DNA from 4 places in the Thauera sp. 63 genome. Region 3 is predicted to be linked to each of the others. Evidence: predicted binding sites of a transcription regulator. Region 3 holds the regulator's gene; each other region holds the start of a gene.

Region 1 (5,060 bases), on a different contig from region 3:
CGCTGACGGGCGCTTCACCATCATGATGCCGCACCCCGAGCGCACGGCCCGTACCCTGCAGATGTCGTGGGCGCCGCAATGGTTGATCGAGGAAAGCCCGGACGCCTCGCCGTGGCTGCGGATGTTCCGCAACGCACGCGTGTGGTTGGGTTGAGCTTGCACTACGGACGACACTAAATGCTGTCTCCGAGCGCCGGTTCGCCCGAAGTAGGCGAACCGGCGCGGTATTCCGTTTCCGGCTTCGATCATTTGAATGATTGGGCGGGCCTGAAAGGTTCGCAGACGGAGTTCCGGTTTGCTGAACACGATTCCGACGCGCGACCTGAAAATCGGCATGTTCGTCGCCGATCTTGATCGTCCGTGGCTAGGGACGCCGTTCCTGATTCAGGGTTTCCTGATCGAGGATGAGACGCAGCTCGCCGCGCTGCAGGCGTGGTGTCAGAACGTGATGATCGACCGCAGCCTTTCGGTCGGCGAGCAGTATCGCGCGCCCGTTGTCGATGACGAAGATTCACCGCGTGATGTGGATGCCAGGCCGCGCATCCATCCCAGCGAACCGGAGTGCCGCGTCGAGGCTGAGCGATTCCTCAAGATCGCGCGCAGCTTCAAGGGCCGGATCCACACACAGCGCCATCCGACAGTTCCGCGACTGAGCCCGGTCGATGGCCGTAGCCCGCTCGACTCCGAACTGCGCTATTCGGCACCGATCGTTGACGACGTCTATCGTGCCCTCCGGGAGACTCAGCGGGCGATCGAGGCCGGCGGATCGGTCGACGTCGATCGCGTGGAGGGCCTGGTTGGCGAGATGGCGGCAGGCGTCGAGCGAAACCCGGACGCCCTGATGTGGCTGACGCGCCTCAAGCGCGCCGATCAGTACACCTACGACCATGCGGTGAATGCCTCCGTCCATCTGATGGTGTTCGCCCGCTTCGTCGGCATGGATGCGAACCTGGTGCGCAAGCTCGGCCTTGCGGGGCTGCTTCAGGATATCGGCAAGGTGCAGATCGACTACGAGATCCTCGCCAAGGCCGGACCGCTGGATGAGCGCGAGTTCGAGCATGTGCGGGAACACGTCGCGCATACCCTTGCCATGTTGAACAGGCGGGAAGGCTTCGATCCGGAGGTGCTCAGCATCATCGCGGCCCATCACGAACGTTTCGATGGCACGGGTTATCCGCGAGGTCTGAAGGGGAAGGGCATTTCGCTCGGCGCCGAAATGGCGGGTCTCGTCGACACCTACTGCGCGATGACGCGCGACCGGGTGTACTGCGCCGCGGTGTCGAGCCAGAGCGCGATGGAGGAGTTGAATCGGCTGCGCAACACCCGCTTCCGCGATGCGCTGATCGACCAGTTCCTGCAGTGCATCGGACTTTATCCGATCGGGACGCTGGTCGAGCTCAACTCCGGCGAGATTGCCGTGGTGATTCAGCAGAACCAGGTGCGGCGCCTGCAGCCGCGCGTTCTCGTCCTGCTGGCGCCCGACAAGTCGGTGGAGCGCTTCGCGCGTACCCTTGATCTATTGATGTTGCCGCAGACGCCGACGGGGGAGACCTACCGCATCCAGCGGGCTTTGCCGCCCAATGCCTACGGGATCGATCCGAACGATTTCTACCTGGGGTAACGCGATGGTGCATGGAACGCCGCGTGGCCTGCTGTCTGCCCTGACCGAGATTTCGGGCCGGATGTCTGAAGCGCGCGCTAATGGAACCGGAGTCGGCGTGCTCTGTGTCACCGTGCTGCCCGACGTTGCGCTCTGTCGCCTGTCGCTGGAGCGTGGCCACAAGCTCGAGGCCGAAGTCGCTGAACGCCTAAGGCGTCTGCTGCGCAAGCAGGACATGCTGTTTGGCGGCGAGCGGCGCGAGTGGCTGCTCGTGCTGCCCGGTTTGCAGAGCGCGGCAGTGTTGACCCTGGCGATGATGAAGATCGGCCAGGCTTTCAACGCCCATTCGGTGGTGCTGGAAGGGCTCGAGGTAGAAGTGCCCGTTACCTGCGGCGCGTCGATGGCGCCTGAGCATGGCGAGAACCCGCTGCACCTGGTTCAGTCGGCCCGTATCGCCGCACTTGCGGCCGCGCAGGCAAATCTCGGCGGGCAGATCTACGATCCGGGGATGGAGCAGGTGTCGCCCCGGTTGGCGCAACTGGAGCGCGAACTGCGGGCGTGCTTTGCCGGCGACAACAGGCTCGAACTGCATCTGCAGCCGAAGGTGCGCCCGCAGGCGGGCAAGTGCGATGCAGCCGAGGGGCTGCTACGCTGGCAACGCATGCCGGATGATTGGGTGCCGGCTCCGGTGATCATCAGCCTGATCGATCGCATGGGCATGCGCCACCTCTTCAATCGCTGGCTGTTCCAGCGAGCAGCGCATACGCTCCATTCGCTGCGCGAGGCGAGTGTCGTGATCACCTTGTCGATCAATCTGTCGGCCTCCGATCTCTATGATGCCGAGGTACCGGATCTGGTCGGTCAGGCGCTGGCGACCTGGGGCATCGACGCTCGACAACTGTGCCTGGAGATTACCGAGACGGGCATGATCGAGGAGCGCAACGGCGAAGGCGTGACGGACGTCCTGCGCCGGCTGCGGGCACTCGGGATCAGCCTCTCGATCGACGATTTCGGCACCGGTTTCTCGAGCATGAGCCGCCTCCAGCAACTGTCTGTTCAGGAACTCAAGATCGATCGGAGTTTCATCCAGGACATCGCACGCTCGGAGAAGGACAGGGAGATTGCCGCGTCGATCATCGAACTGTCCCACCGGCTGGGGATCTCGGTCACCGCCGAAGGCGTCGAGGACGAGCCCACCGCAGCGATTCTGACGGCACTCGGCTGTGATCACCTGCAGGGCTATCTGTTCGCCCGCGCCATGCCGGTCGAGGCCTTCGTGACCTGGCTCGAACAGCCACAAGGATGACGGAGGATTGCCGTGCCGGGGCGCACTCCTGACGAGGATCAAGTTAGGCGCGGAGCATTCGGGTAAAATTCGCGGCGCATCATTCCTCTTCTTGTGCCGACGCTGCCCATGTTCCGCTTCCGCAAACGCCTTCACGCCTGGCTCGCGATCTTCGCGATGCTGATCAGTGCGCTGGCGCCGAGCGTGAGTCGTGCGATGGCTTCGGGCGAGCAGGCCTTGCTGCTGGACATCTGTTCGGCAAGCGGCGTTCATCAGATTGTACTGACGGGCGCCGAGGCGGCCATGTACGCTGGACCGGGTCTGTCCGATGCCGGAAATGCCGATGGCGATCCGTCCGACCTGTCTCTCTCGGCCTGTCCGTATTGCTTCACCCATGCGGGCAGTGTGGCCCTCCCCGGATTCGAGGCAACGCCCTCGATGACCATCGCAACGGGGGAGGATCTACTGCCGCCGCTGTTCTTCTCCGCGCCGCGCACGCTCTTTGCGTGGTCGCCGTCCCGCCCGCGCGCACCGCCCGCGCTCCTCTGAACGATCCGCCGGCGCGGAGTGTTCCCCCGTGCCGAACGGATTCGAATCTGCTCAAGCCGTTTCGCCGTCTGTCCAGATGGCATATCGACTCTCATCAGTATCGTTCGAGGATTCCCGCTATGAAAAAGCTTGTTCTTGCTCTCGCCTTCAGCCTGGGCTCCCTGCCGGCATTCGCCGACGTCACCGTGGCCGATGCATGGGTGCGTGCCACCGTTCCACAGCAGAAGGCTACCGGCGCCTTCATGAGGCTCACCTCCAACCGCGATGCGCGACTCGTTTCGGCCGCTTCGCCCGTGGCTGGCGTCGCCGAGGTTCACGAGATGGTCATGGACGGCAACGTCATGAAGATGAACGCCATCCCCGGCCTCGATCTTCCAGCGGGCAAGACCGTCGAACTCAAGCCTGGCGGCTATCACGTGATGCTGCTGGATCTCAAGCAGCAGGTGAAGGAGGGCGATGAGGTGCCCGTGACCATCGTCGTCGAGACCGCCGATGGCGCTCGCGAGACGATCGAGCTCAAGGCACCGGTGCGTCCGCTGAACGCCGCGGCGGGTGGCATGCAGATGCAGCACGGCAAGCACTAAACCGCCCGCCTGGCGGTCGTGCTTCGCGGTCGGCTGGATTGAGCCGACGCTGGCACGACCATCCTCCCTCAGGAATTCGCCATAGACCGCGGTCCGGATCGGGCCGCGGCGGGCTCGGCTGCGCCTGAATTCCGCCGAGCCATGAGGCAGTCAGACATCTGAAGAGATCCAATTCATGAAACACAGCTTCAAGCAACTGCCGCTTGCCGTGGCAATCTCGCTCGCCTTGCCCGCGCTGGCACAAGACGTCGATACGCGGCTCGACAGTGTCGTGGTGACTGCGCCCGTCGCCTCGGCGCCATTGACGGTGACGACCGATCCAAAGGCGCCGCGGCAACCACTGCCCGCCCATGATGGGGCGGACATGCTCAAGAGCATCCCGGGTTTCTCAGTGATCCGTAAGGGCGGGGCCGATGGCGACCCCGTCTTCCGCGGTATGGCCGGGTCCCGCCTTGGAATCTTGCAGGATGGACAGGAGATACATGGCGGCTGCGGCGGGCGGATGGACCCACCCACCGCCTATGTGTATCCGGAGTCCTTCGATTCCGTCACGGTCCTCAAGGGGCCGCAGACCGTGCTCTACGGGGCTGGAAACTCTGCAGGCGTCGTCCTCTTCGAACGCGATTCGCAGCGAATGGCGGACGGCGGTTGGAGTGCCAACGGCAGCGTCACCCTCGGTAGTTGGGGACGCAACGACCAGGTAATCGATGCCAAGGCCGGCAATCCCGACTTCTATGCACGAATTGGCGCGACCCGCTCCGACAGCAACAATTACGAGGATGGCGACGGGAACGAGGTGCACTCGTTCTATACGCGCTGGAGCACGACGGGGGCGCTTGGCTGGACGCCGGATGACAACACGCTGCTGGAACTCAATTTCGGTCGCAGCGATGGTGAGGCTGCATATGCCGACCGCGCGATGGATGGCGTGAGGTTCGAGCGCGAGCACGCGGGCCTGCGCTTCGAGAAGCGGAACATCTCATCCCTTGTCCGCAAGGTCGAGGCACATGCCTATTACAGCTACATCGATCACGTGATGGAC
Region 2 (5,060 bases), on a different contig from region 3:
AGGTCACGCCGCCGGCCGTCAGGCTCCGCACCTCCGTCCGGGTGCGCGAGCCGGGCGGATGCCTGAGGTCGGACGTGTCGGAGGTCTCAGCCGCGGCGGCCGGTGAGGCGGGCCTTCAGTGCGTCCCAGTCGACCGCGTCGAGCGTGTTCTTGACCAGCAAGCCGAGGTCGGTGTCGCCTTCCATCCGCAGGCGACGGCTGAAGAACAGGGTGTCGGGGTCTTCCTCGCGCAGTGCCAGCGCCATGAAGTCGCGGGTGGTCGCGGAGATGATCAGGTCCGGCTTCCTGTCCGCCGCCGGCGTGGCACGGCGGAAGCCCTTTTCGGTGAGGGTGAAGTCGAGCGTGAGGCCGGCATCGAGCACGCGCATCTGTAGGTGATGGCCGGTGAGCGGCGCGAGTGTGTCGCGCGGCAGGATGCGATCGAGCGCGAGGTTCAGCGCCAGTGTCAGCGCGTGCGTGGGCGGTTGCTGCGGCAGACGCGACACCAGCTTCGCCACCGGTGCCGGCACGGTGAAGTCGGGAATGCGAAGGTTCTCCAGGCGTTCGCCGATGCGTCGACGCAGGCTGCCGGGCAGCAGGTCTGCGGGCAGGGGCGGGCGAGGCAGGGCTGGAAGCGCGGGAAGGGCAGGCATGTTCGGTCTCCGGGAGTGAGGCGGGCGGGCGACGAGAGCGGGGGGCGAAGACGGGGTTCTGGGCGGGGACGCTGACCGGCAGGGGCGGGCGGTCCCTGCCGGTCAGGCGGCGATGTACTGCTCCACGCCGGCGCGACCGTGCCAGAAGCCGTTGCACGGCGCCTCGACCATCAGCGTGCGGCTGGCAGCGAGCGCGTCGGCCGGCGTGTGGGCGCCGTCGAGCGCGGCGCGGAAGAGTTCGACGATGCCGCGCGTGCTGGCGCCCTGCGGGCTGATGCGCAGCATCTCGGCCTTGCCTTGCACGGCCGGGAGGTCGGCGAGCAGGTTGTGCACGCGCGCCGATTGGGTCTGCACGCCGTTCAGGGTGAGGAAGGGTTCGCCTTCGCGCGTGCGCAGCGTGATGCCGTCCATGATCGACAGACAGCGGAACTCGCAGGTGTCCTTCTGCAGGTTGAAGTGGCGGGCGGTGAAGCAGCGCGCCGAATGCGCCAGCGGCAGCCGGCCGTAGGCGAAGACCTCGGTCTCGATCGGCGTTGCGAGCGCTGCGCGCACCTCGGCCAGCGCCGCGCCCGACATCTCGGGAGCGACGGCCCAGCGCGTGGCGCCGGAATCGACCATCAGCTGCAGCGTCGCCGGATTGAAGATGTTCAGCGTCGGGCCGGCGATCCAGTTCTTCACGCCAGCGTCGGTCAACAGGCGCACCGCGCCCATGTCGTTGGCCTCGACGCGAAAGCCGGGCTCGCCGCTTGCGCTCTGGCGCACGATGCGGCGCAGCACCTTGAGGTCGGACTCGGACTCGATCAGGCCCTGGGTGCTCATCACCACTTCCTTGCCTGCGGCGGCGAGCATCTGGCCGACCTCGAGCCAGTCGTCGAGGCGCAGTTCGTGACGGCGCGAGCAGACCGTCTCGCCGAGATAGACGCTGTCGACCGGGCTTTCGGCGATGTCGGCGTAGAAATCGAGCACGCTTTGGCGCGGCCAGTAATAGAGCAGGGGGCCGAGGGCGAGTTTCATCGGGGGCGTCTCAGTTCGTTCGGATGATGCGGTGCGATGCAGCGTGCGCGGGGCTCACTTCCACGGGCGGTAGTAGGCGCCCAGCGTGTGGCTCTGGCCTTCGGAGACCTTGTTGAGTTCGGCCATCCACGCCGGCAGCACGCTGAAGCCTTCGGCGCCGCCGGACTTGAGCTTGTCGAGCGCAGCGCGCCAGACCTTGGTGACCTGGGCGACGTAGGCCGGGCTGCGCTGGCGACCCTCGATCTTGATCGCGCGGATGCCGATGCGGGCGAGTTCGGGCAGCAGCTCGAGCGTGTTGAGGCTGGTCGGCTCCTCGAGTGCGTAGTAGGTCTCGTCGTTGACCTCGAAGCGGCCCTTGCACAGCGTCGGGTAACCGGCGCGCTCGCCGTCGGCGAAGCGGTCGATGAGGATGCCGTTGAGCCGCGTCTCCATGCCGCGCGGCGTGTCTTCCCAGCGCACGTGCTTGCCCGGCGAGCAGGCACCGTTGCAGTTGGGCGACTCGCCGGTGGCGTAGGCCGACAGCGCGCAGCGTCCCTCGACCATCACGCACAGGCCGCCGAAGCCGAAGACCTCGATCTCGACCGGGGTGTGGGCGACGACGCTCTCGACCTGCGCCATCGACAGCACCCGCGGCAGCACCGCGCGCTGGATGCCGAAGTGTTCGTGGTACCAGTTGATCGCTTCGTAGCTGGTGGCCGAACCCTGCACCGAAAGGTGCAGGCGCAGCTGCGGATGGGTCCTGGTGGCGTAGGCCATCAGGCCGGGGTCGGCGAGGATCAGCGCGTCGACGCCGTATTCGGCGGCGCGGTCGATGGCCTGCGTCCAGCTCGACCAGTTGTCGGTCTGCGGGTAGGTGTTGAGCGCCAGCAGCACCTTGCGCTTGCGTGCGTGGGCATAGGCGACGCCCTCGCGCACCTGTGCCGGGTCGAAGTTCAGCCCGGAGAAGTTGCGTGCGTTGGTGGCGTCCTTGAAGCCGAGATAGACGCAGTCGGCACCGTGGTCGATGGCGGTCTTGAGGGCCGGCAGGCTGCCGGCGGGACAGACGAGCTCGATCGGGGAAGAAGTCATTGAGGCGGGACCAAGGCAGGGGAAAAATGCCCCGCAACCTTAATGCCGCAAAACAAAAGGGGCTTTGACTCGTGTCAAAGCCCCTGCATTGGATGCTGCCCGACCGGGTTCAGCGCGCCGTGTGGTGCGTCCCCGCGGCGGCGTGATGGTGGCTCGCATGCGGCCGGTGGTGCGAGGGCTTGCCGATCAGTCCGCCGACCAGCATGCCGAGCGCGCTGGCCGCGAGGCCGAAGAGTTGCGGCTCGATGTCGCCCTCCTGCACGAACAACTCGAACAGGATCCAGGTCGTCAGGCCGCAGACGATGGCGAGCGCGGCACCGAGGTTGTTGGCACGTTTCCAGAACAGGCCCGCCGCCAGCGGCACGAAGGCGCCCGCCAGGGTGATGCGGTAGGCGTTCTCCACCATCTGGTGGATGCTCGATTCGGTGCTGGTGGCGTACCAGGTGACGAGCACGGTGAAGATGACGACGGTGACGCGGGTCGACCACAGGAACTGGCGGTCGCGCATCGCGGGGAAGAAACCGCGCAGCACGTTCTCGGAGAAGGTGACCGAGGGCGCCAGCAGCGTGCCCGAGGCGGTGCTCATGATCACCGACAGCAGGGCGCCGAAGAACACGACCTGCGCGGTGAAGGGCATGTACTGCAGGATCAGCGTCGGCAGGATCAGTTGCGAGTCCTGTTCCATCAGCCTGCCCACCATGTCCGGGTCGATGATCGTCGCGGTGTAGGCGAGGAACAGCGGCACGGCGGCGAAGAAGAAGTAGCTGACGCCGCCGAGCGTGGTGCCCCACACGGCGACGGTCTCGTTCTTCGACGAGTTGACGCGCTGGAACACGTCCTGCTGTGGAATCGAACCCAGCGCCATGGTGGCGAAGGCGGCGATCCACGCGATCATGTCGACCATGTCGAGCGTGGGCAGCCAGTCGAGCTTGCCGTCCGCTGCTGCCTTGGCGACGACGACATCGAAGCCGCCTGCCATGTCGCCCGCCAGCGTGGTGACGTAAAGCAGGCCGAGCACGATCACGATCATCTGCACGAAGGTCGTCATCGCCACCGACCACATGCCGCCGAACAGGGTGTAGACCAGCACCACGGCGGAACCGATCAGCATGCCCTCGTTCATCGACACCACGTCGGCCGACAGCACGTTGAACACCAGGCCCAGTGCGGTGATCTGCGCCGCCACCCAGCCGAGGTAGGACAGCACGATGCAGATCGACAGGATCAGCTCGGTCGTGCGGTTGTAGCGCATGCGGAAGAAGTCACCCAGCGTCAGCAGGTTCATGCGGTACAGCGGGCGCGCAAAGATCAGGCCGAACAGCACCAAGCACACCGAGGCGCCGAGCGGGTCGGAGATCAGGCCGCGAAAACCTTCGTCGATGAAGGTGGCGGAGATGCCGAGCACGGTTTCGGCACCGAACCAGGTGGCGAACACCATGGCCAGCACCACCACCATCGGCAGGTTGCGGCCGGCGGTGATGTAGTCACGCGCGTTGTGTACGCGGGTAGCGGCATACAGGCCGATGCCGATGGAAACGACGAGGTAGGCGACGACAAGCCAGAGCAGCATGGTTGGGCCCTTCGTGATGGCGCATCCGCGCGTGGTGAGCGAAAAAATGAGGCGCGAGTTTATCAACAGAACGCCCGCGCAGGGGGGGTGATCTGCGTTCCAAGGGCTTGATCGTTCGCAGGTTATTGCATGCGTACAACGTCCGCGTCGACCCCGGCGGGTGTGAGCATCCGCAGGGTGTCGAGGATGCGGCGCGCGGCCTCGTCGAGCGTGGCTTCGTCGATCGTCAGCGGCGGCGCCAGCCGGATCACGTTGCCATGGGTGTCGCGGGTGGCGATGCCGCGCGCGAGCAGCTGCGTGACGACCTCGCTGGCGTCGGCGAGGGCGGGGTCGAGCGCAAGCCCGACGAGCAGGCCGCGACCGCGCACTTCGCGCACGCAGGGCAGTGCGGCGGCGCGCAGCGTTTCCATCAGCTGCGTGCCCAGGCGTGCCGCGCGCTCCCAGGGGCGGGTCTCGGCGAGCAGGGCGAGCACCTCGGTGCCGACTGCGGCGGCGAGCGGATTGCCACCGAAGGTCGAGCCGTGGTCGCCGGGGCCGAAGACGTCCATCACGCGACGGTCGGCGAGAAAGGCCGAAACCGGCAGCAGTCCGCCGCCGAGTGCCTTGCCGAGGATCAGCCCGTCGGGACGCACGCCGTCGTGTTCGCATGCGAGCAGGCGTCCGGTGCGACCGAGGCCGGTCTGTACTTCATCGGCGATCAGCAGCACGTCGTGGCGGCGGCAGATCTCCGCGCAGCGTGACAGGTAGCCCGGTGGCGGCACGACGATGCCACCTTC
Region 3 (5,060 bases):
CCGCCTTCTCCATCTCCGCAAGTTCGGTCAGTTCCTCGGCGAAGTACTCCCGGAAGTTGATCAGGTGGGCGATCTCGATCGACTGCATCGACAGTTCGAAATGGCACATCAGCGCCTGGATGATCGCGCGCCGCAGCAAGTCGTCGGCGGTGAGCTCGATGCCACGCAGCACCGGCAGCTCATCGCGGTCGAGCGCGTCGTAGTACTCGTCCAGCGTCTTCACGTTCTGCGCATACACCGGGCCGATCTTGCCGATGGCCGACACGCCGAAGGCGAGCAGATCGCACTCGGCCTGTGTCGAGTAGCCCTGGAAGTTGCGATGCAGGCGCCCCTGGCGCTGCGCGACGGTGAGTTCGTCGTTGGGCTTGGCGAAATGGTCCATGCCGATATAGACATAGCCCGCCTCGGTCAGGCGGCGGATACCCAGTTGCAGCAACTGCAGCTTGGTGTCCGGCGTCGGCATGTCGCTCATGAAGATGCGACGCTGCGGCTTGAACAGGCCGGGCAGATGCGCATAGCTGTAAAGCGAGATGCGATCGGGCGAGATCTCGAGCACCTGTTCGAGCGTACGGTTGAAGCTGATGACGTTCTGTTTCGGCAGGCCATAGATCAGGTCCATGCTGACCGACTTGAAGCCAGTGGCGCGCGCTGCATCGATGACGAGCTTGGTCTCGTCGAAGCTCTGGATGCGGTTGACGGCCTGCTGCACGTCTTCGGCGAAGTCCTGCACGCCGACGCTCATGCGGTTGAAACCAAGCTCGGCCAGCAACTTGACGGTGTCGAAATCGACCTTGCGCGGATCGACCTCGATCGAATATTCGCCGTTGGGCACCAAGGTGAAGTGCTCGCGGACCGAGGCCATCAGTTGCCGCATTTCGTCATGCGAGAGGAAGGTCGGCGTGCCGCCCCCCAGGTGCAACTGCGTCACCTGGCGGCTGCCCTGCAGGCAGGCCGCTTGCATCGCGATCTCTTTAGCCAGGTATTTCAGGTACTTGGCTGAACGCCCATGATCCTTGGTTATGATCTTGTTGCAGGCGCAGTAATAACAGATCGTGTTACAAAATGGGATATGGAAGTATAATGAGAGCGGTTTGCTGACGCCGCCAATGGCCCGATTTGCAAGCCAGTGCTTGAGCGCGTCGGCATTGAAAGCCTCGACAAAGCGATCCGCGGTCGGGTAAGAGGTATACCGCGGCCCGTTGATGTCGAATCGACGGATCAGCTGCGGATCGAAGATGAGTTCGTTCTGTTCGGTCATGATCTTGCTGCTACTGTGTGTGCCTAACAATGGCAGACCAGCGCAAATTTTTGGTTGACGTGGATCAACGGCCATGGTGATGCCAGCCGGGGACACTGTTAAACCGCGTTTTGGACTCTGTGAGTCGGGATGACGGGATTATCGTGCAGATGAGGGCAAGCGTGGCAATTACCGTGAGCGGGCTCAAGACCGCCTGTTCGCAGTGTAATCTTGTGGAACTGTGCCTGCCCTTCGGCATGCCCGACAGCGAACTGAGCCGCCTGGATGAACTGGTGGGTGCGCGACGCAAGGTGAAGCGCCAGCAGAACCTCTACCGCGCGGGAGACACCTTCGAGGCGATCTACGCGATCCGTGCGGGCTCGTTCAAGACCGACGTGCTGCTCGAAGATGGTCGCGACCAGGTGACCGGCTTCCAGATGACCGGGGAGATCCTCGGTCTGGACGGCATCAGCACCGAGACGCACAGTTGCAACGCCGTCGCGCTGGAAGACAGCGAGGTGTGCGTGATCCCCTACGCCAAGCTCGAACAGCTGTCCCACGAGGTCGAAGGCCTGCAGCATCAGTTCCACAAGGTCATGAGCCGTGAGATCGTGCGCGACCACGGCGTGATGATGCTGCTCGGCTCGATGCGCGCCGAGGAGCGCCTGGCGGCCTTCCTGCTCAACATGTCGCAGCGCTTCACCGCACGCGGTTTTTCGGCGGCCGAGTTCCACCTGCGCATGACGCGCGAGGAAATCGGCTCCTATCTCGGGCTCAAGCTCGAGACCGTGTCACGCGCCTTCTCGCGCTTCCAGGAAGAAGGCCTGATCGCCGTGCAGCAGAAGCACATCCGCCTGCTGGATACCGCCGGCCTGCGCAAGCTCATCCAGCACCAGACGGCCGGCAGCGGGCGCTGAGGCGCGCCCGGCGATCAGGCGGCAACCGCCAGGTAACCTGCGACATTCTTGGTCAGTGCCACCGAGGCGATCCACGCATACACCAGCAATGCGGCGGCGAAGGCGCCGAGCCGGATCCCCTTCGTCCTGCCGCGCTTCAGCGCAACCGTGCCGAGCAGGATGTAGGCAATCAGGCCGAACACCTTTGCCGTCACCCACCCTGCGTCGAAGGGATACTGCTGGATCATGACCGCCAGCGCTATCGCACTCAGCAACAGGGCGCTGTCGATGACGTGAGGCAGCACCCGTACCGGCAGGGCGTTCAGGCGCGGGCTGCCCGTCATCATCCAGAAGCCGCGCAGCAGGAACCCGATGGCGCTGAGCACCACGCAGGTGACATGAAGGTGCTTGATTGCGAAATACATGCGTACTCCCACCCGGACCGGCATTGCGCGTGCCGCGCTGCACCCCGGGGTCGATTAGAATTGCCGTCAATAATGAGATCGCTTCCACCCAGGAACGCACGGACATGACCCACGCCGCCCTCGACCTCCCTGCGCTGCTCAAGCGCATCCCGCTGTTCAGCGAACTCTCGGACACCGATCTCGAGCTTGTCGCGCGCTACACGCGTGACCGCCACATCGGGCGTGGCGAGGTGCTGTTCCAGCGCGGCGACCAGCCGCATGGCTTTTACTTCGTCGTCTCGGGTCAGGTCAAGCTCGCCTTTTCGTCGCCACAGGGGACCGAGAAGGTCGTGGAGATCATCGGCCCGATGCAGAGCTTCGGAGAGGCCGTGATGTTCATGAACAAGCCCTATCCGGTGTTCGCCGAAGCGCTGACCGAAACACTGCTGATCCACGTCGGCCAGGCCGTGGTCACCGAGCTGATCGACCAGGACTCCACCTTCGCGCACAAGCTCCTCGCCGGCATGGCCATCCGCCTGCACGGGCTGATCCAGGACGTGGAGACCTATTCGCTGCGCTCGAGCATCCAGCGTGTGATCGGCTACCTGCTGCAGGTCGCCGACAGCGACACGCCGTGCGAGATCGCGCTGCCGACCAGCAAGCAGGTCATCGCTTCACGCCTGAACCTGACGCCCGAAACCCTGTCGCGCATCTTTCACGACCTCAGCGAATCGGGCCTGATCAGCGTTCAGGGCAAACGCATCACCTTGCACGACCCGACCCGCCTCGCCCGCTACCAGGCCTGAGGACTGCCCGCTACTTCTCGAGCACGTAGCTGCCCGGTGCCGCGCACAGCGCCGGGAAGCGCTTGCTGGCGGCCGGACGCGCCTCCACCTCGTCCCCCGCGCGCGGCTTGAGCCAGCGCATCCAGTCCTCCCACCAGCTGCCGGCATGCTCTTCCGCGCGCCTGCGCCACGAGTCTGTCGTGTCCGAGCGCTGGGCGTCGGCCGCCCAATAGCGCCGCTTCGGCGGATGCACGACGGGGTTGACGATGCCGAGGATGTGCCCCGAGCTCGACAGCACGAAGCGCTTGTTGCCGACGACGTGGTTGTTGACCGCGAAGGTCTGGCGCCACGGCGCGATGTGATCGTCCTCCGCGGACACCGCGTAGAGCGGCTGCCGGATCACCGACAGGTCGAGCGTCTCGCCGGCCACCTGCAGCGCATTGGTCTGGATGAGGCGATTGTGCAGGTAGAGCTCGCGCAGGTACCACGCGTGCATCGCGTACGGCATGCGCGTGGTGTCCATGTTCCAATACAGCACGTCGAACGGAGGCGGCGAATCACCGTACAGCCAGCCCTGCACGACGTAGTGCCAGATCAGGCTGTTCGAGCGCAGCAGCCGGAACGATGCCGCCATCTCCGCACCATCCAGGTAACCCTTGCGTGCCATCCGATCGCACAGATAGTCGATACTGCTCTCGTCGATGAAGACCTCGATGTCGCCGGGCTTGTGGAAATCCACCAGCGTCGTGAACAGGGTCCAGTCGGCGACTGGCATGGCGTCCGGGGCATAGTGGCGGTTCGCCCAGGCCATGTACATCGCGAGCGCCGTGCCGCCGATGCAGTAACCGACCGCATGCACGCGCTCCACGCCGGCAAACTCACGCGCCACGCGCACGATCGTGTCGACGCCGTCCAGCAGGTAGTCGTCGAAACCGACGTCCCGCATCGACGCATCCGGGTTCTTCCAGCTCGTGATGAAGACGTCCAGGCCCTGGTCGAGCAGGAAGCGGATCATGCTCTTCTTCGGCACGAGGTCAAGCACGTAGAACTTGTTGATCCACGGCGTGACGATGACGACAGGTTCGGCATGCACGCGCGGCTGGGTCGGCGCGTAGTGGATGACTTCGAGCAGCCGGTTGCGGAACACGACCGCGCCCGGCGTGGTGGCGAGATTCTCGCCGACCTTGAAGTCCTCGGGGTCGGTCATGCGGACGTTGCCGGCCTGGAGATCGTCGAGGAAATTGCGGAAGCCCCGCACGAGACTGTCGCCCCGTGTCTCGATGGCCTTGCGCATCGCCACCGGGTTGGTGAGCAGGTAGTTGGTGGGCGCCACCGCATTGAGCCACTTTCGCCACCAGAAGGCAGCCCGGCGCCGCTCCTTGCTGGAAAGCGCGGGCGTGTCGTACAGCATGTCCTGCGTGTGATGCGTGAACGCGAGGTACCACTCCTTGATCAAGTCCCAGGTCGGCGATTCGGTCCATACCGGATCGGCGAAGCGCGCATCGTCCGCATTCGGCGCGATGGGATCCTGGCTGGGTACGCCCAGCATCCGGTCAAGGGTATGCCACTGCAGGCGCCACAGATCGTTCGACAGGCGTACCGCGCGCTCGGCGAGCTCCTGCGGATGCGCCAGCCAGGCCAGCTGGGCATGCACGATCGGGGCGGACATACCGAGTGGGTCGATTGCGTCGGCAACGCTCTCGCGCAGCCGATGGAAGTTGCGCACCATTTCCGGGCC
Region 4 (5,060 bases), on a different contig from region 3:
CCTGCAGCCAGATTCTGAGCCCCGGACGCAGGGTGGCGGCCAGTGCGGCGCCGATGGCTTCGGTGTCGGCTTCGGCGGGCAAGTGCGCGCGGAGGCGGGCGCCGCTATCATCGGCGGCCTTGAGCAACTCGATCATGGAATCCTCTCGTTGATGGCTGAAAACGCGGCGGCAGACGGCATGGCGGGTGCCGATGGCACCCCGTTCGACGGGGCCGCCCTGCTGGCCCGCATCCGCCAGTGGGCGGCGGAACTCGGTTTCGGCGCCGTCGGCGTCGCGGACACCGACCTGCACGAGGCCGAGCCCGGGCTCACGGCATGGCTGGATGCCGGTTTTCACGGCGGGATGGATTATATGGCGCGCCACGGCATGAAGCGTGCGCGTCCGGCCGAACTGGTGCCCGGAACCCTGCGCGTGATCAGCCTGCGGCTCGACTACTGGCCCGACGCCGCCGATGCCGGAGCGAACCTGGCCGATGGCCAGCGTGCCTACGTTTCGCGCTATGCACTGGGGCGCGACTACCACAAGGTCTTGCGCAACCGGCTGCAGAAGCTGGCCGAGCGGATCGCCGCCGAGGTGCCGCACGCGTACCGCGTGTTCACGGACTCGGCGCCGGTACTCGAGGTCGAGCTGGCCAGTCGCAACGGGCTGGGCTGGCGCGGCAAGCACACCTTGCTGCTGGATCGCAGCGCCGGCTCCTATTTCTTCCTCGGTGAGATCTTCACCGACCTGCCGCTGCCGGTCGATGCGCCGGTCGAACCGCACTGCGGTCGCTGCACCGCCTGCATCGACGCCTGTCCGACCGGCGCCATCGTCGCGCCCTACCAGGTCGACGCGCGGCGCTGCATCTCCTATCTGACGATCGAACTGCATGGCCCGATTCCCGAGGCGCTGCGCCCGTCGCTGGGCAATCGCATCTATGGCTGCGACGACTGCCAGCTGGCGTGCCCGTGGAACCGCTTCGCACGCCTGACGGCGGAGGGCGACTTCGCGCCGCGTCATGGCCTGGACACTGCGCGCCTCGTCGAACTGTTCGCCTGGAGCGAGGCGGTGTTTGCCGAACGCACTGCCGGCAGCCCGATCCATCGCATCGGTCACGAACGCTGGCTGCGCAACATCGCGGTGGCGCTGGGCAACGCGCCGGCCGCGCCGGATGTGCTCGCCGCCTTGCAGGCGCGCGCCGACCATCCCTCGGCCCTGGTGCGCGAACACGTGGCATGGGCGCTGGCGCGGCATGGCGCGCCCCTTGCCAGCTAGGAGTCTGCGCGGCAGAACTCCAGAGCGTGTTTTTTAGCAGAACGATTGGCGAACCGAGAGGTGCGGCAAGAGACTGAGGCCGTGGTTAAGTTGCTTTGCGACGTCGCGGCGCGCATGCCGGACGGCAACGGGGACAGGTTTGCCCCCTTTTCCCGTCATGCCGTCCTCAATGTGCTCATCCTGCGCAGGTTCAGCGCCATACAGACGAGCTTCCACTCCGCTTTGACGCGCTCCAGGCCCCGCAGGCTGAACTGCCGGAATCCCAACACGTTCTTGATCCAGCCGTTGGGCGGTTCGGCGATCCATTTCCGTTTTCGGTAGGCGCTCTTGCCCGCCTCGCTCTCGAGCTTGTCGGCCATCTGTGCGGTGTGCGGATTGCGTTCGCGGTCGAAACCGAGTCGGCGCTTGCCTTCCCGGCCCAGCGCCACCACCAGTTCGGTCCCGCACCCGTCGAGTTCCCGGAACGTTTGCTCCGAGCGGTAGCCGGTGTCGGCCAGCGCCTGGCGCGGTCGTTGTTCGACGTTGTCGCGCACGGCCTGCAGTACCCCCGCCAGTTGCCCGGCGTCGCTGGCGTTGTTGGTCAGTTCGGCCGCCACGATGATGTGGGCGGTCTCGTCGACCGCCGTCTGGGCGTTGTAGCTCGGATCGAACCCGCCGCCGGCGCGCTTCATGATGCGGCTGTCCGGATCCGTGAAGTTCTCCTGCGCCTTGTCCTCGGGCACTCCAAAGTCGCGCTTGTAGCGCCCGCCCTTCGGTTTGCCGTCACCGCCGCGCGGGCGACGGTCGTCATCGTCGCTGCGCCCGCGCGCCTGATCGGCCTCGCGCTGGCGCTGCTCGAGCCGCGCCCGGGCTTCAGCAATCGCCGTCAGCCGCGCCTCGCGCCGCGCGATCTCGGCCGGCACATCCAGCTCGGGCTCGTTCCGCTCGGCGTCGTCGGCGGCCTTGGCCCGATTGAGCAGCGCCTCGATCTGCCGTTTCAACTCGGCCTCCGCCTTCACCATATGGCCGTAACTCATCGCCTTGTGGCGGCTGGCGTTTGCCTTGACCTTGGTGCCGTCGATGGCCACCGTCCCGAGCTTGACCAGCCCCATCTCGCGGGCCAGTCGTACCACCTGCACGAACAACTCGCTCAGCTCCTTCAAATGGACAGCGCGAAAGTCGCTCAGCGTGCGGTGGGCCGGGAAGTTGTCTGCCGCCAGGACCCGGAACGCCACATCCTCGTGCAGCTTGCGCGCGATCTTGCGCGAACTGAACACGCCCGTGGCGTACGCATACAGCAGCACCTTGACCATCATGGCCGGATGAAACGGCTGGTTGCGCGGTCCGCCACCGGCATACCGGGCGTGGAACGCGCTCAGGTCCAACCCGTCGACCGCGTCGCTGATGAAGTACGCCAAGTGGCCTTCGGGTAGCCACTCCTGCAGCGCCTGGGGCAGCAGCATCTGCTGCTGCGGGCAATAGGGCAGATAGCTCGTCATCTCGACAGTCTACCGGCCCCGAAACGCCCGGGAGGACTTAACTCACCGACGCTTGGCTTCTGCCGCGCAGACTCCTAGAATCGCGCCCCTCAACTCACCGGATACCCGCATGGAAGACCGCCTCGAAGCGCTCGAAACCAAGATCATGTCGGCCGAGGATCAGCTCGACGAACTGAACCGCACCGTTTGGCGCCAGCAGCAGGAACTCGACCTGCTGCGCGAGCAGGTGCGACAGCTGGCACAGCAGGTCAAGACCATCCAGCCGGGCGCGCCGAACCGTCCGGAAGACGAGATCCCGCCGCACTGGTAGGACATCCGCGGAACGCCTCGGAGGCGGACGCACGCGCGTGTTCGCGACACCCTCGGCCGGGCCCGGGAGACCGGCAGGTGGCGGCACCCTTACCCTCGATCAAGTCCGGTTTGGCCTGAAACCCGCACGCCGACCGGGGTTTTAGGCCCTCTTGATTTTCATCAAAGCGGCGATTTTCCTGCTTGCGAAATTGCGCCACCGATTTCGTTTTCAGCCAGGAGAAGGGACCATGAAGTCAGCAGCTTTGAAGCAGTTCGGGGTGCTTGCGGTGTCGACGCTCGCGCTCGCATGTCAGGTGGCCTTCGCCGAGGCCCCGGCCGGACATGGCGATGCGGCGATGAAGGAGTACCAGGCCGGCGGCTCGCCGATGGCCGACGTGCCGATGCACCACGACATCAACCCGCTGGCGCCGCGCATGTCCGAGCCCGAGTTCGACAAGGCCAAGCGCATCTTCTTCGAGCGCTGTGCCGGCTGCCACGGCGTGCTGCGCAAGGGGGCGACCGGCAAGGCGCTGACGCCCGACATCACGCTGGAGAAGGGGCTCGAGTACCTGAAGGTCTTCATCAAGTACGGCTCGCCCGGTGGCATGCCGAACTGGGGTACGTCCGGTGTGCTGAGCGACGACGAGGTCGACCTGATGGCGCGCTACATCCAGCAGACGCCGCCGGCGCCGCCCGAGTACGGCCTCAAGGAAATGGAAGCGTCGTGGAAGGTCGTCGTCCCGGTCGAAAAACGTCCGACGAAGAAGATGAACGATCTCAATCTCGAGAACCTGTTCTCGGTGACGCTGCGCGATGACGGCAAGATCGCGCTGATCGACGGCGACAGCAAGAAGATCGTCAGCGTTCTCGAGACCGGCTACGCGGTGCACATCTCGCGCATGTCGGCCTCGGGCCGCTACCTGTTCGTGATCGGCCGCGATGCCAAGATCAACCTGATCGACCTGTGGATGGAGAAGCCGGACACGGTCGCGGAGATCAAGGTCGGCCTCGAGGCGCGCTCGGTGGAGAGCTCCAAGGCCAAGGGCTGGGAGGACAAGTACGCCATCGCCGGCACCTACTGGCCGCCGCAGTTCGTGATCATGGACGGCGACACGCTGCAGCCGCGCAAGATCGTCTCCACCCGCGGCATGGTCACCGGCACCCAGGACTATCACCCCGAACCGCGCGTGGCCGCGATCGTGTCCTCGCACTTCAATCCGGAATTCTTCGTCAATGTGAAGGAAACCGGCATGGTGTATTCGGTGGACTATCGCGACCTCGAGAACCTGAGCATCAGGATGATCGAGGCGGCGCCCTTCCTGCACGACGGGGGCTTCGAGTCCACGCACCGCTACTTCATGGACGCAGCCAACGCATCGGACAAGATCGCGGTCATCGATACCAAGGAAGGCAAGCTGGAGAAACTGGTCGACGTGGGCAAGGTGCCGCACCCGGGCCGTGGCGCGAACTTCGTCGATCCGAAGTTCGGCCCGGTATGGGCCACCGGCCACCTGGGCGACGAGACGATCTCCTTGATCGGCACCGATCCGCACCAGCACCCGGACAATGCCTGGAAGGTGGTGCGCACGCTGAAGGGCCTGGGGGGCGGATCGCTGTTCCTGAAGACGCATCCGACGTCGAAGAACCTGTGGGCCGACACCACGCTGAACCCGGACGAGAAGATCAGCCAGTCGGTTGCCGTGTGGGACATCGACAACATCGACAAGGGCTACGAGCTGATCCCGATCGGCGAGTGGTCCGGCGTCAAGGCCGGCCCGAAGCGCGTCGTGCAGCCGGAATACAATAAGGCGGGCGACGAGGTCTGGTTCTCGGTCTGGAATGGTGCGGACCAGGAGTCGGCGATCGTCGTCGTCGATGACAGGACGCGCAAGCTCAAGGCCGTGATCCGTGATCCCAGGTTGATCACGCCGACGGGCAAGTTCAACGTCTACAACACGCAACACGACGTGTACTGAGGCGCCTGCGAGTCCCTCGGGGGAGAGGGTAGCCCCTCCCCGGATTGCTCAGTCCGTCGC

Evidence for each region. The regulator FNR, encoded in region 3, switches genes on or off when oxygen is low (the NO sensors DNR and NnrR bind a similar motif). The targets are predictions, from matches to a motif close to TTGANCTAGNTCAA.
Region 1: the regulator FNR is predicted to act here: its motif matches at 2,935-2,948, upstream of C664_RS19430 (DUF2946 domain-containing protein).
Region 2: the regulator FNR is predicted to act here: its motif matches at 2,779-2,792, upstream of ubiU (ubiquinone anaerobic biosynthesis protein UbiU).
Region 4: the regulator FNR is predicted to act here: its motif matches at 3,195-3,208, upstream of C664_RS03070 (nitrite reductase).

Annotation. Positions count from the first base shown of each region.
Region 1 covers NZ_AMXC01000053.1:6,458-11,517, forward strand. Annotated here, with positions in the region: gene purL (phosphoribosylformylglycinamidine synthase) at 1-154, shown strand, start outside; gene C664_RS19420 (HD-GYP domain-containing protein) at 296-1,621, shown strand; gene C664_RS19425 (GGDEF domain-containing phosphodiesterase) at 1,719-2,906, shown strand; gene C664_RS19430 (DUF2946 domain-containing protein) at 3,015-3,434, shown strand; gene C664_RS19435 (copper chaperone PCu(A)C) at 3,554-4,018, shown strand; gene C664_RS19440 (TonB-dependent copper receptor) at 4,194-5,060, shown strand, end outside.
Region 2 covers NZ_AMXC01000011.1:30,629-35,688, forward strand. Annotated here, with positions in the region: gene ubiT (ubiquinone anaerobic biosynthesis accessory factor UbiT) at 87-632, opposite strand; gene C664_RS11380 (U32 family peptidase) at 735-1,646, opposite strand; gene ubiU (ubiquinone anaerobic biosynthesis protein UbiU) at 1,701-2,714, opposite strand; gene C664_RS11390 (sodium:solute symporter family protein) at 2,824-4,284, opposite strand; gene rocD (ornithine--oxo-acid transaminase) at 4,407-5,060, opposite strand, start outside.
Region 3 covers NZ_AMXC01000009.1:1,707-6,766, forward strand. Annotated here, with positions in the region: gene hemN (oxygen-independent coproporphyrinogen III oxidase) at 1-1,258, opposite strand, end outside; gene fnr (fumarate/nitrate reduction transcriptional regulator Fnr) at 1,408-2,154, shown strand; gene C664_RS09760 (SirB2 family protein) at 2,169-2,558, opposite strand; gene C664_RS09765 (Crp/Fnr family transcriptional regulator) at 2,663-3,343, shown strand; gene C664_RS09770 (PHA/PHB synthase family protein) at 3,354-4,991, opposite strand.
Region 4 covers NZ_AMXC01000002.1:189,799-194,858, forward strand. Annotated here, with positions in the region: gene tsaE (tRNA (adenosine(37)-N6)-threonylcarbamoyltransferase complex ATPase subunit type 1 TsaE) at 1-136, opposite strand, end outside; gene queG (tRNA epoxyqueuosine(34) reductase QueG) at 179-1,255, shown strand; gene C664_RS03060 (IS1182 family transposase) at 1,411-2,733, opposite strand; gene C664_RS03065 (SlyX family protein) at 2,843-3,043, shown strand; gene C664_RS03070 (nitrite reductase) at 3,273-5,000, shown strand.